DNA from 3 places in the Neobacillus sp. BP17 genome. Region 1 is predicted to be linked to each of the others. Evidence: riboswitches for the same ligand, from Rfam matches in the RefSeq annotation. Region 1 holds a riboswitch; each other region holds the start of a gene.
The links. A riboswitch is a leader RNA that binds a small molecule or an ion and turns the genes downstream of it on or off. The one in region 1 is predicted to bind cobalamin.
Positions count from the first base shown of each region.

Region 2: linked by a shared signal. The riboswitch ahead of AC4QJR_RS11130 (ABC transporter substrate-binding protein) and the one ahead of AC4QJR_RS12460 ((2Fe-2S) ferredoxin domain-containing protein) in region 1 are both predicted to bind cobalamin.
Region 3: linked by a shared signal. The riboswitch ahead of AC4QJR_RS15070 (ribonucleoside-diphosphate reductase subunit alpha) and the one ahead of AC4QJR_RS12460 ((2Fe-2S) ferredoxin domain-containing protein) in region 1 are both predicted to bind cobalamin.

Region 1 is NZ_CM184198.1:2,568,204-2,573,276, forward strand. It holds gene AC4QJR_RS12450 (hydroxysqualene dehydroxylase) at 1-532, shown strand, start outside; partial or broken gene AC4QJR_RS12455 (transcriptional regulator) at 699-857, shown strand; cobalamin riboswitch at 998-1,188, shown strand; cobalamin riboswitch at 1,370-1,554, shown strand; gene AC4QJR_RS12460 ((2Fe-2S) ferredoxin domain-containing protein) at 1,683-2,066, shown strand; gene cobJ (precorrin-3B C(17)-methyltransferase) at 2,120-3,745, shown strand; gene AC4QJR_RS12470 (sirohydrochlorin chelatase) at 3,809-4,744, shown strand; gene cobK (precorrin-6A reductase) at 4,741-5,073, shown strand, end outside.
Region 2 is NZ_CM184198.1:2,318,674-2,323,746, reverse strand. It holds gene AC4QJR_RS11140 (adenosylcobinamide amidohydrolase) at 1-894, opposite strand, end outside; gene AC4QJR_RS11135 (FecCD family ABC transporter permease) at 898-1,959, opposite strand; gene AC4QJR_RS11130 (ABC transporter substrate-binding protein) at 1,925-2,890, opposite strand; cobalamin riboswitch at 3,084-3,275, opposite strand; gene ribH (6,7-dimethyl-8-ribityllumazine synthase) at 3,336-3,806, opposite strand; partial or broken gene ribB (3,4-dihydroxy-2-butanone-4-phosphate synthase) at 3,863-4,483, opposite strand; gene ribE (riboflavin synthase) at 4,508-5,073, opposite strand, start outside.
Region 3 is NZ_CM184198.1:3,104,613-3,109,685, reverse strand. It holds gene AC4QJR_RS15080 (bifunctional metallophosphatase/5'-nucleotidase) at 1-662, shown strand, start outside; gene AC4QJR_RS15075 (hypothetical protein) at 717-2,399, opposite strand; cobalamin riboswitch at 2,566-2,765, shown strand; gene AC4QJR_RS15070 (ribonucleoside-diphosphate reductase subunit alpha) at 2,900-5,073, shown strand, end outside.

The DNA.
Region 1 (5,073 bases):
CCATTGCACGAAAGAAGAAATTAAAGAGGAAGTATGGGCACAGCTGAAAAAAGCCTTAAATCACGAAGAAGTGTTGCTTCGGGATGAGGATGTACACTCTTGGTTTTTGGATCCGGACATTCATTTCGACGATTCCGGCAAAATGATCAATAGTGAGCCTTTGCTTATAAACAAAGTTTTTGCGTGGAGCTTAAGACCCTATGCTTTTACAAAGATCCCCAATCTCTTCTTGGCTTCCGATTATGTGCGTACAAATACCGATCTGGCGTCGATGGAAGCGGCCAATGAGGCGGCCCGCCGAGCGGTCAACAGTATACTTGATGCGGCAGATTCAAAGAAAAGGAAATGCAAGATTTGGGACATGTATAAATTTGACCTATTAACTCCCTGGCACATTCACGATTGGATTCGCTATAGGAAAGGGCTCCCCTGGAATGGCGGCTCCTCCTTCTGCTCAAGGGTTGTCTACTTCCTCCTCAATGCAGGTAAATATGCTTGGGGAAAAGTCCAACAGTCTAGATGGTTTTGGTAGCCTAACCTGAACGCAACGCATTCAACCATATTACTAAAGGAAGTACATGGAACGTGAACGTGTGCTTCTTTTTGTATTGTAGACCATTTTAAAATTCTAATTTTTTCCAGAAGATGATGAGACATTCTTCTAGAGTCATTTAAGAATTTGTTTCATAATCTTCTCAATCTTCAGGGAAAAGTCAGACTTTTGGCAGGCAGTCAAACAAGATAGAAGGCTTGACACTTTAAAAGCCATAGCCATAAATGACTACATTTTTGCCGTGAATGAAGCGGTGAATAACAAGATGATGCATTATGCTGGCGTCATGACAGAGGAGTCAATATTCTTATTAAAAAAAACCAGACAAGATCGCTCTTCTGAGGTGACCAACATGGATTACAAAATAAGGGAATGAAAAAAGCACTTGATATATTATATTTGTTAGACTAGTATAATTATTATCTCTTAAAATTACATATGAATTTGTTAACAATTAGTTAAGATGCCTTTAGGGCTTAATAGGGAATCTGGTGCAATACCAGAACTGTCCCCGCAACTGTAAGTGTGGACGAAATAGACAAACCACTGAATCGATTATTTTTTTGTCGATACGGGAAGGGTCTAGAGTAGGGAGAAACACAAGTCAGGAGACCTGTCTTAGCTTTTTTAGTTTCGATTACTTCGGGGGTTGAGAAGATGGAACGTTTAGGCAAAAAGGAGTATTTAATATTTTCTTTTTGTGCTGACGTTTTATCCGTTCAACTAATGTTGAACGGATTTTTTTGTGTTTGATTCTAAATCTTTTTGAGGTCTCATAGTTTAGATGTAGATTAAGAAGAAACAAGCTTTAAAAAATTGAATAGATTAGGGATAGGTGCACATGAAAGAAAAATGTGCTTAAAAGGGAAGTACGGTTTAAATCCGTCACGGTACCCGCCACTGTATGGGGAGTTCATTGCAAATGTCACTGAAGGAATTCGGGAAGACGCAAAGGAATGATGAACCTAAGTCAGGAGACCTGCCTATACCTAAAGAGCTTCAATCAACCTACGGGAACATAGGTAGAAGTGCTGAACATACATCGCTATTTTTTTGTGTGTATAAATTCTGCACCCCTATGTCCATAGGGGTGCTTTTTTTACGTAAAAAACGAAAAGGAGAGTGTGACATGACTACTTGGAATTTACAAGGGACGAAACACCATGTTTTCATTTGCAACGGCAGCAGCTGTATGAGAAAGGGTGGGGAGGAAGCAACACAAGCGATTCGGAATGAAATCATCAATTTAAACTTAGATTCACTCATACATACAACAAGAACGAGATGCAATGGGAGATGTAAGGACGCTCCCGTTGCCATCGTCTATCCGTCCGGGACTTGGTATAAAAATGTAACCCCAGAAGTGGGAACTACAATTGTAAAGCGTCATCTGGCGGAAGGTCATTGCCTTCAGGAGCATGCGATCTATCAATATTCCGAAGCAGGATTCATGCAGCCAGAAGGGTCGGAATGCGTCGAAGGAGTACAAAAAGCGGATAAAGAAAAGATGTAACAGCGGATTGTAGCTGGAGTCTAGCTTGGAAATTTGGAAGGTGGCGTAATAGTGTGAAAGGCAAATTATTGGTGATTGGTTTTGGCCCTGGTGATGAAAAACATATTACCGGACGGGCAAAAGAAGCTATTCAAGAAAGTGATATCATCATCGGCTACAAAACCTACGTTGATTTAATCAAGGTATTAATAACTGGAAAGCAAATCATCAGCACAGGTATGACAGAAGAAGTGAGCCGTGCCCAGGAGGCTGTGAAGCAAGCTGAGCTAGGTTACACGGTAGCCGTCATTTCGAGCGGGGATGCCGGTGTATATGGAATGGCAGGACTGGTCTACGAAGTGCTAATTGAAAAAGGCTGGAAAAAAGACTCAGGGGTAGAAGTGGAGGTGGTCCCTGGCATTTCCGCGATCAACTCCTGTGCTGCATTATTAGGCGCGCCGGTCATGCATGATGCCTGTACGATCAGCTTAAGTGACCATTTGACACCTTGGAGCTTGATCGAGAAACGAATCGAAGCGGCCGCTCAAGCTGATTTTGTGATTGCCTTATACAATCCAAAAAGCGGGAGAAGAACACGGCAGATCATGGAAGCACAAAAAATCTTACTAAAATATCGCTCCCCAGACACCCCTGTAGGATTGGTAAAGAGTGCTTTCCGTGATAGTCAAAAAATCGTCTTAACCAATTTACAAGAGATGCTAGAACATGAAATTGGCATGTTAACCACCGTTTTAATTGGTAACTCTTCCACATTTTTTTACGATGGCTTGATTATCACACCGCGCGGTTATCAACGGAAGTATACATTAAATCAGGCAATACAGCCGTTGAAACCACATCAGCGTCTGCAGAAGGAAGCTGAACCATGGGCACTGGAGCAAGCGGAAGATGTAACATTGGTGAACAAAAAACTAGTCACCCCTACCTCAGTGAAAGAGTCGCCAAGAGAGCTGGCTGAGGAAGCCTTGGAAAGGATCCTTGGTGAGGACGATGGACCATCCCAAGGTTTAATGGTGAAGCAAGACTTTCAATCTATTTTTGAGGTAGCGGTCAGCCCAGGTGTCGCCAATAAAAAATTTACAGCGAGTCAGATGGTCATTCTTTCCGAAATCGTTGGAGAAGAAGGGGTCATGGAATACACACAAGACCATTATATGAAGCTGCAAATTTTAACCTCTAAGCCTGATGAGATTATTGAAAAACTTACGGCGGCCAACTTTTTGATTGCTCCTGTTGGCGACGTATTAACTGTAAAAGCCTGTGATTTTTGTGATGGAGAAAAGAAGGATTCCATCCCTTATGCCGATGAGCTGCAGGAAAGGCTTGGCGGCATGGAACTCCCCAAAGAATTGAAACTGGGTGTGAATGGCTGCGGCATGGCCTGTTATGGAGCGGTAAAAGAGGATATTGGCATTGTCTACCGCAAGGGAGCGTTTGATTTATTTTTAGGAGCCAAGACAGCCGGAAGAACCGCACATCCTGGCCAAATCGCAGCGGAAGGGATTGCACCGGACCAAATTGTCAGGGTCATAGAGGGGATTGTTCAAGCGTACAAACAAAAGGCCTATCCAAATGAACGTTTCTATAAATTTTTTAAACGGGTCAAAGAGGTTCAAGGTTTTGTGTACCAGGATATCACACCAAACCTTAAAATCGAAGCGGCTGTTTGCGGGGAGTAAAGGGAAGAAGTCTAGCGGTCAATTGGTAGGGAAGGCATTTACAAACAAAGGGGAGGAAATATTTTGAAAGCAATTTTATTTGTGGGGCATGGGAGCAGAGATCAAGAGGGAAATCAGCAGGTTCGTGAGTTCATCGGTGAGTTGAGAAAGACTTGGGATGATTCTTACCTAGTTGAGACGTGCTTTTTAGAATTTGAACGACCAACCGTTAATCAAGGAATTGATCTGTGTGTCGAGAAAGGGGCCGACCATATTGTCGTGATTCCAATCATGCTCTTACAGGCAGGACACTCGAAAATTCATATTCCGGCAGCTATTGATGAGGCAAAGAATAAATATCCACTTGTTCAATTTACATATGGCCGGCCAATTGGTGTTCATGAGGAAACATTTGAAATTCTAAGAACGAGATTAATAGAAATTGGCGAGAATTTAGAATCCATCGAAGACGATACGGCTGTCCTTTTGTTAGGACGAGGCGGAAGCGATCCCGATGCGAATAGCGATTTATATAAAATTGGTAGATTACTATGGGAAAAAACAAACTATAAAATCGTCGAACCTGCGTTTATGGGGGTGACCAATCCCCTTGTGAACGAAGGGATTGAGCGCTGTATTAAGCTTGGAGCAAAAAAAGTGGTAATCCTGCCTTACTTTCTATTCACCGGTATCCTGATTAAACGGTTAGAAGATATGATGGTTCCTATTCAAAATCAATATTCCGCGGTTGAATTTCAATTGGCTGACTATTTTGGTTATCATCCAAAATTACAGGCGATTTTAATCGATCGGGTGGAAGAAGCCCTCCGTGATGAGGTGAAGATGAACTGCGATACCTGCCAATACCGTCTCAATGTAATGGAACACATCGATCATCACCACCACCATGATCATGACCACGATCATCATCACGGCCATGACCATCATCATCACCATCATGACCACGACCATCATCATGATCACGAACATGCAGGGCAAAAGGCAGGAGATAGAGGATGATTTTCGTATTAGCCGGTACAAGTGATGCTAGAGCCCTTGCTTTAGAAATAAAAGAGGAGGGCTTCGATCTCCTGGCCTCCGTTGTCACAGATAATGCAGCGGTTGAATTAAGGGAGTCAGGGATCCCTGTTCAAGTAGGAAGATTAACGGATGAAGATATGGTGGGGTTGATTGATACAAAAGGGATTCTAGCGGTTGTCGATGCCAGTCATCCGTTTGCGGAAGAGGCTTCGAAAAACGCAATCAAGGCGGCCCGAACGGCGGGAATCCCCTATATCCGGTATGAACGGGAGTCACAAACTTTCCAATATGACAACATGACAGTCGTC
Region 2 (5,073 bases), 250 kb from region 1:
CGAACCAATTACTCCTGAGGACATGGTTCTTAACGGCATTGGAGAAGTTAATTCAATCCATTCTTCTGACATCTGTAACCTCGACTCATCAATTGTAAACATGATATTGTTGTGATTTACTTTTGGTAATAATGCCATCTGTGGCGCAGCGACTCTAGGATGAGGGTGTTTTTGAATGTCGGTATGGTAGACGTCTCTGATTCGTTCTTCACGAAGTACCTCATTAGGAATGTGATTGATATTAATCCGTCCGTTTTCAAGGAGGAGCAGCCGGTCACAATAAAGCCCCGCAAGGTTTAAATCATGAAAAATAGAGATGACCGTTAAACGATTTTCTGATGTCCATTGTTTTAAGAAATCTAACAATTCCTTTTGATAGGATAAATCTAAATGATTTGTTGGTTCATCTAATAAAAGAATTTCAGGCTCCTGGGCTAAAGCTTGTGCAAGAAAAACTCTTTGTTTTTCCCCTCCTGATAACTCCTGAATATTTTTGTTTTGGAATCTTGAAACACCAATTTGCTTCATTACTCTTTGAACAACTTCTTCATCGCCGGAACCCCATGATTGAAACAAACCCTTTTGATGGGCATAACGCCCGAGTGAAACGGTCTCTTTCACCGTATAAGAGAAAGATTGTGAGGAATGTTGGGACAGGACAGCAATTATTTTGGCCAATTGTTTTGCCTTGTAATGCTGGAGCCGTTTTCCGTTGATAAGGATTTCACCTTTTTGGATTGGTAAAATACCGCTTAGCATTTTTAAAAGGGTTGTCTTCCCACTTCCATTCGGTCCGAGGATTCCAAAAAGTTCTCCCTTTTCCACTTCAAAAGAAATCTCCTCCAGTACTGCTTCACTCGTGTATCCGCCAGAAACCTGTTGAACGCTTAGCATTCATTAACCACTTCTTTCCATCCTTTTTCTTTGTAGCAGGATTATTGCAAATACCGGAGCCCCAATTAAAGCAGTGATAACACCTATGGGTAATTCTGTTGGAGAAATGATCATTCTTGAAATCAAGTCGGCTAAAATTAAAAAACCTGCCCCCGTTATGATAGACAAAGGAAGAAGCTGACGATGATCAGGACCCCATAATAATCTCGACAAATGTGGAATGACCAGACCAACAAAACCAATGGTGCCTGACACCGCAACGGCTGCCCCTGTTAATATCGAGCCTGCAGTCAAGATTAAGAGCTTTCTTTTATGTACATTAACACCAATATGTTGTGCCCGTTCTTCCCCAAATGACATCGCATTTAGCTCCTTGGCATTAAAAAGCAATAAACATGAGCCAATGATGAAAAAGGGTAAAATAATTTTTATGTAATCCCAGCCTCTCATTGAAACACTTCCCAAAAGCCAGCCTATAATCTGCCGGAGTTCATCCCCAGTTAGTGCAATCATAAGCGAAATTATGGCTCCTAAAAAGGAACTGAAAATAATACCTGTTAATATAATGGTTTCCACTCGCATCGATTGTTCGATTTTACTTGCAAACATGAGAACTAGGAAGATTGTAAAAAAAGAGAATAAGATACTTAACAATGGTAATGTAAAGGATCCTATGAAGGGAATGGAAAGCTGAAAAAACAGGGTCAACACCGCCCCCACAGACGCTCCAGAGGATACACCTAATGTATAAGGATCTGCTAACGGATTTCTAAGCAGCCCTTGAAAGGCTGCCCCTGCAATAGCAAGGGAAGCTCCGACAAGACCTGATAAGATCACTCTAGGCAACCGAATATTTAAGACAATACTCGTATACATTGGGTCAAATTTCTCCAAGGAAATGAGCCCGAATAACTTTGCACTAATAATCTTTATGATAGTTAAGATTGGAACCGAAACCGTTCCTATCGAAATACCTATTAATATAGAAAGAATTAGGAAAATTCCAGCTATACAATAGGCTAAATACTTATTATTTAAAAACTTCAGGATAGACAGCCTTCGCAAGATCTTCTACTCCTTCAACAATCCTTGGGCCTGATCGAGTCACACGATCAGAATCCACATCAACTACATGCTGATTCTTTACAGCGTTGACCGTTTCCCAGCCCTTCCTTGTTAATACTTGATCGACAGGATTCTTAACATAGAATCCATAGGTAGTGACGATAACATCAGGATTTCGTTTAATCATGGCTTCTTGGTCAATTTTGATCCAGCCTTCTTGATCGTTAGCAATATTTTCAGCATTTATTACACTTAGCATTTGATCCATAAACGTATTCTTTCCAGATGTATAAATTTCTGGAGCTGGTGAAACCTCAACCAATACCTTTTTCTTTTCTTTTATCTCTCCAGCCTTTGCTTTAATTTCTGCTAATTTATCTTTCATCCCAGTGATGATTTCATCAGCTTTTGCTGTTTCACCAGTGGCTTTCCCAATCAAATCTATAGAATCAAAGACTTGATCAAAGTTTTGCGCGTCATTAACAACTAAAACAGGAATCCCTGCATCTTTTAACTGCTGAAGCCCAGCTTCAGAACTAGAAGCCCAAGAGGCATGTGCTAACACTAAATCTGGCTTTAAGGAAATAATTTTTTCTAAGTTTATTTCTTGGCCGCCAACTTTCTCCTTTTTGGCTGCCGCTTCTGGATAATTGTCGAAATCGGTTACTCCCACTACTTCCTTATCAAGACCTAAGGCAAAAACAATTTCAGTATTACTTGGGATCAGAGAAACAATGCTTTCTGGTTTCTTTTCAATAGTAACTTCCGCTTTGGTTGCATCTGTAATCGTAAGTGGATAGGTAACTTCCGCTGTTTTCTTCTCTACACTAGTATTTGAATCTTCCTTTACCTGGTCTTTCTTTTCAGCACAACCCGCTAACACTCCTACTGTCAATAATACTACTAACAGCAATGAATACAACTTCTTCATTTTTCTCCCTGCTTTCTTTGTAAAGTATCATGTATGTAACAAAAAATAAATTTTTTCTTGTGCTAAACAAAATACGTGGATAACAACAAAAAACATCTCCAAAATGAAATGGAGATGTTGGTTTGATAGATTCAGGTTACTAGCATAAGTAAAGAGAGTCTAGCCTTCAACACCTTCCTATCCTCGTAGGTTATTGGCGCACAAGAATTAGGCAGGTTTCCTGGCTCATGATCATCGCTTCCTATGCCTTCCCATCGTATACGACAGTGACACAATATAGGTTGCTCCCATTTACAGTGGCGGGACCGCGTTGGCTTATACCAACTTCCCTTTTAAGCTTAAAATCATATGAGAAGATTTTAGCACCTAAATTTAAAATAATATTTTTTTGTTATTTTTATTATAGAAAATGAGAAAAGATTTGTATATGATTTTTTACAACAAGTTATTGCTCAATATTTCTGCATAAATTTGCCATTTCAATCGCAGCCGTTGCTGCATCCCAACCTTTATTTCCTGCCTTTGTACCAGCTCGTTCAATGGCTTGTTCGATTGAATCCGTTGTTAACACTCCAAAAATAACAGGAATGCCACTTTTCAAATTGATCGCAGAAACACCCTTTGCTACTTCATTACAAACATAGTCAAAATGTGGAGTTGAACCGCGAATGACCGTTCCAAGTGTAATAACCGCATCGTATTTATTACTATTGGCCATTTTTTGAGCGATTAATGAAATCTCAAATGCCCCCGGAACCCACGCAAGGTCCACATCTGACTCACTAACTCCATGTCTTTTAAGTGCATCCTGTGCACCGCTTAATAATTTACTAGTAATAAATTCATTGAAACGTCCAACAACTATTCCAATTTTTAACCCAGAACCAACTAAATTTCCTTCAAAAATATTTCCCATGTGTATGCCTCCATCAAATGTTTTGTGTAGTTTAGCTTTAGAGCGGTAATCTATGCTTCCCGCTTAACCATTCGTTCATTTTTCATTCTATATTCAACTAGATCTTTAATCGTAATCATTTTAAGGTTCATTCTCTCTGCAATTTTGAAAAGATCAGGAACGCGGGCCATCGTCCCATCCTCATTCATAATTTCACAAATAACCCCTGCAGGCTTCGCACCGCATAATTTGGCAAGATCAACGGCTGCTTCTGTATGCCCATTTCTATTCAGAACTCCACCTTGTTTAGCAACGAGTGGAAAAATATGTCCTGGTCTTAAAAAATCACCGGCTTCTGATTCGGGGTCAACCATACTCAAAACTGTTGCGGATCTTTCAAAAGCAGAAATGCCAGTGGTAGAGAATTTATGATCGATACTGACAGTAAAGGCAGTTCGTTTCGGATCTGTGTTGTTGGTAACCATTGGATGTAAGTCAAGCTTATTAGCTAAATCCTCGTCAATAGGCACACAAATTAGGCCTCGGCCGTGAGTGGCCATAAGATTTATGACCTCAGGTGTAGCTTTTTCAGCAAGGGAAATAAAGTCCCCTTCATTTTCCCTGTCCTCGTCATCACAGACAATGATAACCTTACCTTCCTTTAGGTCCGATAATGCTTCATCAATTGTATTAAACACAGTTATCTCCCCTTTCAATTTTATTTAAAAAAATCCATGCTCTTCTAAAAAATTAGCGGTTATCCCCTTGCTGCTTTTTTGCGGAGGTTGATTAGAAAAATTAGTTATAAAATGACCAACATATTTTCCTATCATATCGCATTCTAAGTTTACAATATCCCCTGAACCCTTCTGTCCAAGAATCGATTCTGACAATGTATGCGGGATAATGGATAATGTAAAACTATTCTCTGAAACGGCAAATACGGTTAAGCTTGTCCCATCCACCGCAATCGACCCTCTTAAGATTACATATCGCAATAATTCCTCTTCGGCTTCAATCTCATAGTAAATCGCATTTTCAAGTGATTGTTTACTTTTTATTACACCTGTTCCGTCAATATGTCCTGAAACGAAATGACCGCCAAACCTTCCACCCGCTGCCATAGCCCGCTCAAGATTTACTTTGGACCCTCGTTTTACCATACTTAAACTGCTAGCTCTGACCGTTTCCGGCATCACATCTACTGTGAACAGTTTACCCGTAAAGGATGTAACCGTCAGACAAACCCCATTAACCGCAATACTGTCCCCAAGATGGACATCGTTTA
Region 3 (5,073 bases), 540 kb from region 1:
TTGTCACCACGTTCCAGGAGGGGATGAAGCCCGATCCAGAGATTAAACAAATGATTGAGGGCTATGAAGCAAAAGTGGGACCCATCGTTAATCGGGTGATCGGCTCTACAGCTGAAAGTTTAACAGCTAAACAAAATGAGAATGGAGAGTCTGTCCTTGGGAGTTTCATTGCCGATGCACAAAGAAATGCGCTAAAAACGGAATTCGCGTTTATGAATCCTGGCGGAATTCGGGCTGACATTGATCCTGGAGAAATAACTTGGGGAGAAGTTTACACCGTTCAGCCCTTTAATAATGATCTTGTAAAAATGACGATGACAGGGCAGCAGATTCGTGACTTGCTTAATCAGCAATGGAGTGCAACCAAGACAAACATGCTGCAAATTTCTGGTTTAACGTATTCTTGGGATGCGAATAAACCAATCGGACAAAGAATAGTTAGTATTAAATTGCCAGATGGCACAGAAATCGATCCAAATAAATCTTATACTGTGACAGCGAATATTTTCCTCTCTGGCGGCGGGGACGGATTTACTGTATTTACCCAAGCTCAAAACAAAGAAGTGGGTCCTAATGACCTGGATGCGTTAGTCAACTTTATCTCAGCCCAGCCTAAACCGTTCACTTATCGCATTCAAAATCGTATTCAAAAGGTTCAGTAAAGAGAAATAGGGTGTCAGGCACCAATTGGTGCCTGACACCCTATTTTTGTTTCCCTATTGTAAGGCTTCGATTGCTAACTCTTTGGCAGGAAGGAAGTCTTCGCCTGTGTCGAGGTAGCGAATGTTAACTTTATCCCCTTCTTTAAGGTAGATAGCGAGTGGAGCCTTTTCGGAAGAAATGATAAAGTTTTGGCGGTTGTTTAATAAGAAGGAGACAATGGTGAAATCCCCGTTTTTCTCCTTATAGACTCTCATCACTGTACCGGTGATTTGTTTTTCTTGTGCTTTCGAGCTTCCGTCTACCGTACCTTTGCCCCTTTGTAAGGCGGTTTTATATTGCTTAAGGGCCTCATTAGGAGTGCTGGCGTATACGGAGATTTCTGGATTCGCTGCAGAAACAATGAAGTAATTTTGCAGAAAACCATTTGAGTCTAATACAGGTGTTAACCAACTGGCTTCACCATAAAAATTGTAGAGAATCGGCATTTGCCCAAGCCATTTCTTTTCAATAAATTTCTTCTCAATGATCTGCAATGCCCCTTGTGAATCCATATAAGATTGCTCTGGGTTTCCGGTATAAAATGTTGCTTTTCCTGTTCGTGAGTTGGTCAGCGAGTACCCGAGCATGGAATCGACGCCTTCTTTCGGGCTAGTGAAATCTGTAAAATAGTACATCTGTCCATTCTCATCAAAGATGGGGCTTACATTTGACTCCGTGCCTTCATCTGATGGAAGTTTCACGTCAGATTTACCGAAGACACTATTCCAAAATCCATGAACAAGATTCCCGTAGTAGCTGTTTTGCAAACTAACGGCTTCTGGCGAAACTGCGCCATCGATAAATTCCGGGACATCTGCTAATGGATAATCTTTCATTGCACCATTCTTAGAATCGACGACAACCAGACCTTTAGCTGTAAATCCATTTCGGGCGGAAATAAACTTCCCATAAGTACGGATGTAAAAGGGTTTTCCATTCTCGTCAATTTCTAATTGAACACCGCCAAAGAAAATTTTCTTCGGATATTTCATACGAATATGCCGCTCAATATTTTTATTAAAATAAGAGGAAGGGGTAAATATCATTTCTGATTTGATGAATTTAGGATTCGCACTAGAATCCGTTGCACTTAAGGTAAAGTAACCAGGTGTACTGTTTCCTTTCCACCATTTAAAAAATCCGGAAAACTCCACAGGTGCAATATATACATAGTCATCGTTCAGCTTTTGAATTTGCAGGTTCCCAAGCTCATAATAGCTTGTGTTCGGAACTTGTCCAAACGCTTTTTTCATTTTATTGCGTGCAAACTGCGGTGGAACACTGGCAGGTGTTTCTTTCTCATCAAAAGTTTGAATTTCAACCTTTTCATCCATCTTGGCAACTTCATACTTTTGATCAGCATTAAAGATAAATGCGATTAAGAAATAAATTCCAAGGCCTAGACTTGCAAGGAAGAGAATTCCTTTAAGTACTCTTTCTGTGCCTTTGGCAAGAACGGCCCCAACAGCGGTTAGGAGAATAGCTAACGGCCATACCGAGGTGAAATTTCTATCATAATTAGTAAAATAATAGAATACAAACACTGCTATCATGAGTATCAAAACAAGTGCAATGAACACGCCGATTTTGAGTGTTTTTCCCTCTTTTTTACTTTCCTTTTCAGGTTTAAAAATTGGTATTAGAACAAGCGCAGCAGCTATCCCAATAATCAATGTAAATAGAATAATGTTCCCCATAAAAATGCCTCTTTTCAATTTGGTCTTTCTTCATATACGGATATTCAATCAAATTAGTTTCATTTTAAAAAAATAATAGACTTGAAATATCATAAAGACTATACTATTATTAATAACATTGATTCACTACATATTGTTTTTATTTTTAAAAAAACAACTATATATTGTGTTAGCCTTAAGAGAAGATGCCCATTGTGGCTTAATAGGGAATCTGGTGTAAATCCAGAGCTGCCCCCGCAACTGTAAATGCTGACGAAATGAACAAACCACTGTATAAGATTGTCTAATCTATTAGGTACTTATATGGGAAGGGTTCAAAGTAGATAGAAGCATGAGTCAGGAGACCTGTCTTTCTTAAGATGTTTCAACTTCTTCGGGGATTGAGAAGATGAACGGTGGCGACAGGAGGCATGGATAGTTAATTATTTCCTTTTGTAATGTTATCGTTTCATCCGCTCAATTCCCGTTGAGCGGATTTTTTTATTATAGGGGGAAATGAAATGAAAATTGAGGAACTGCAATCTGAACATAATTACGTTTTAGAATCTATAGAACAAGTTTCAGAGAAATATCAGATTAATACAATGGAACTTAGAAACAAACTAAGTCAACTTGATGTAACAGAACTAGAAGCAAATCAACAAGCTCTAGTATATGCAGTGAATCAAATCGCAATGGACCAGCCGGATTGGACATTTGTCGCTGCCCGTTTATATCTGAATGAACTATATGGAAAGGCTGCAAAAAGTCGCGGATATGAACGTTCTCTAAAATATGGAGATTTTTATAACTTAATAAAAGAATTAACAGATATAGGGATCTATTCTAATGATCTTTTAAACTTATATAGTAAGGATGAAATCGACCAGCTGGCGAAAGAGATAAATCCAGAACATGATTTATTATTTAATTACATAGGGTTATTTTTACTAGCGGATCGTTATCTTGCTCAAGATTATAATCGAAATGTTTATGAACTTCCCCAGGAACGGTTCATGATTATTGCAATGACCCTCATGAAGGATGAAAAAATGACTGAACGCCTGCATCTTGTGAAGGAGGCATATTGGGCATTAAGTCATTTATATATGACGGTTGCCACACCGACTCTTGCAAATGCGGGGAAAAGCTTTGGGCAGCTTTCTTCCTGCTTTATTGATACAGTAGATGACTCACTTGATGGCATTTATTTAAATAATTGGGATATTGCCCGGTTAAGTAAAGATGGCGGAGGAATTGGAATCTATTATGGTAAAGTTCGCGCCCTAGGTTCCGATATTAAGAGATTTAAAGGAAACTCATCTGGTGTGGTTCCGTGGATAAAATTGGTAAATGATACAGCTGTCAGTGTTGATCAGTTAGGTCAGCGTCAAGGGGCCATTGCTGTGTACCTTGATTTGTTCCATAAAGATATCATGAACGGGTTTCTTGACTTGAAAACAAATAATGGGGATGAACGCCGTAAAGCCCATGATATTTTCACAGGTGTTTCCATACCAGACCTCTTTATGAAAAAGTTGGAAGTGAAAGATGAGCACGGTAGAAGTATAGGACAGTGGCATACATTTTGTCCTCATCAAGTAAAACAAATGATGGGCTGGAAGGATGAACAGGGGAATCCGCTTGGACTAGAGGACTTTTATGATGAAACAGATGTTAAATATTTTACCGAAAAATATGAAGAGGCCGCAGCTAACCCGCTTCTACCTCGCAAAACTTACCGTGCCATGGATATCATGACACGGATCATGGTTGCTCAATTAGAGACAGGCACCCCGTACATGTTTTATCGTGATGAAGTAAACAGACAAAATCCAAATAAGCATGTATTGGGTAAAGGTCGAACTTCCATTTTTTGCAGTAATCTTTGTACAGAAATTGCTCAAAATATGTCCGCAACGACGATTGTGAACGAATATCAGAATGATGAAGGGCATATCGTGATTGTTCGGAAACCAGGAGATTTCGTTGTTTGCAATTTATCTTCTATTAATCTAGCAAAAGCAGTACCGGCGAATGTCTTAGAACGTCTCATTCGTATTCAGGTAAGAATGCTCGATAACGTGATTGATTTAAATACCATAACGGTTGGACAGGCTCAGGTTACGAATAAAAAGTACAGAGCCGTTGGGCTTGGTACATTTGGCTGGCACCACTTATTAGCATTAAAAGGGATGTACTGGGAATCTGGTGAGGCGGTTAATTATGCAGATCGTTTGTATGAGGAAATTGCGTTCCATACTATCAGTTCGTCAATGGAGCTGGCAAAGGAGAAGGGGGCTTATAGCCAGTTTAGTGGTTCTGAATGGCATACCGGAGAGTATTTTGAACGGAAAGGTTACAAATCAAATAGGTGGAATCAGCTGAAGAGGGATCTTTCAATTCACGGGATCCGGAATGGTTGGTTGATGGCGATTGCACCCAACTCCTCAACGGCGAAAATAGGAGGTTCCACAGATGGAATCGATCCCATCTATTCAGTTGAATTTGCAGAGGAAAAGAAGAACTTTAAATTTACAGTGACTGCACCTGATTTAAATCATAGAACATACGAATATTATCGTCGTTCGAGACATGAATTAGATCAAATATGGAGCATTAAACAGAATGCCGCACGAGGTCGCCATATTGACCAAGGTATTAGCTTTAACCTCTATGTAAGGCACGATATAAA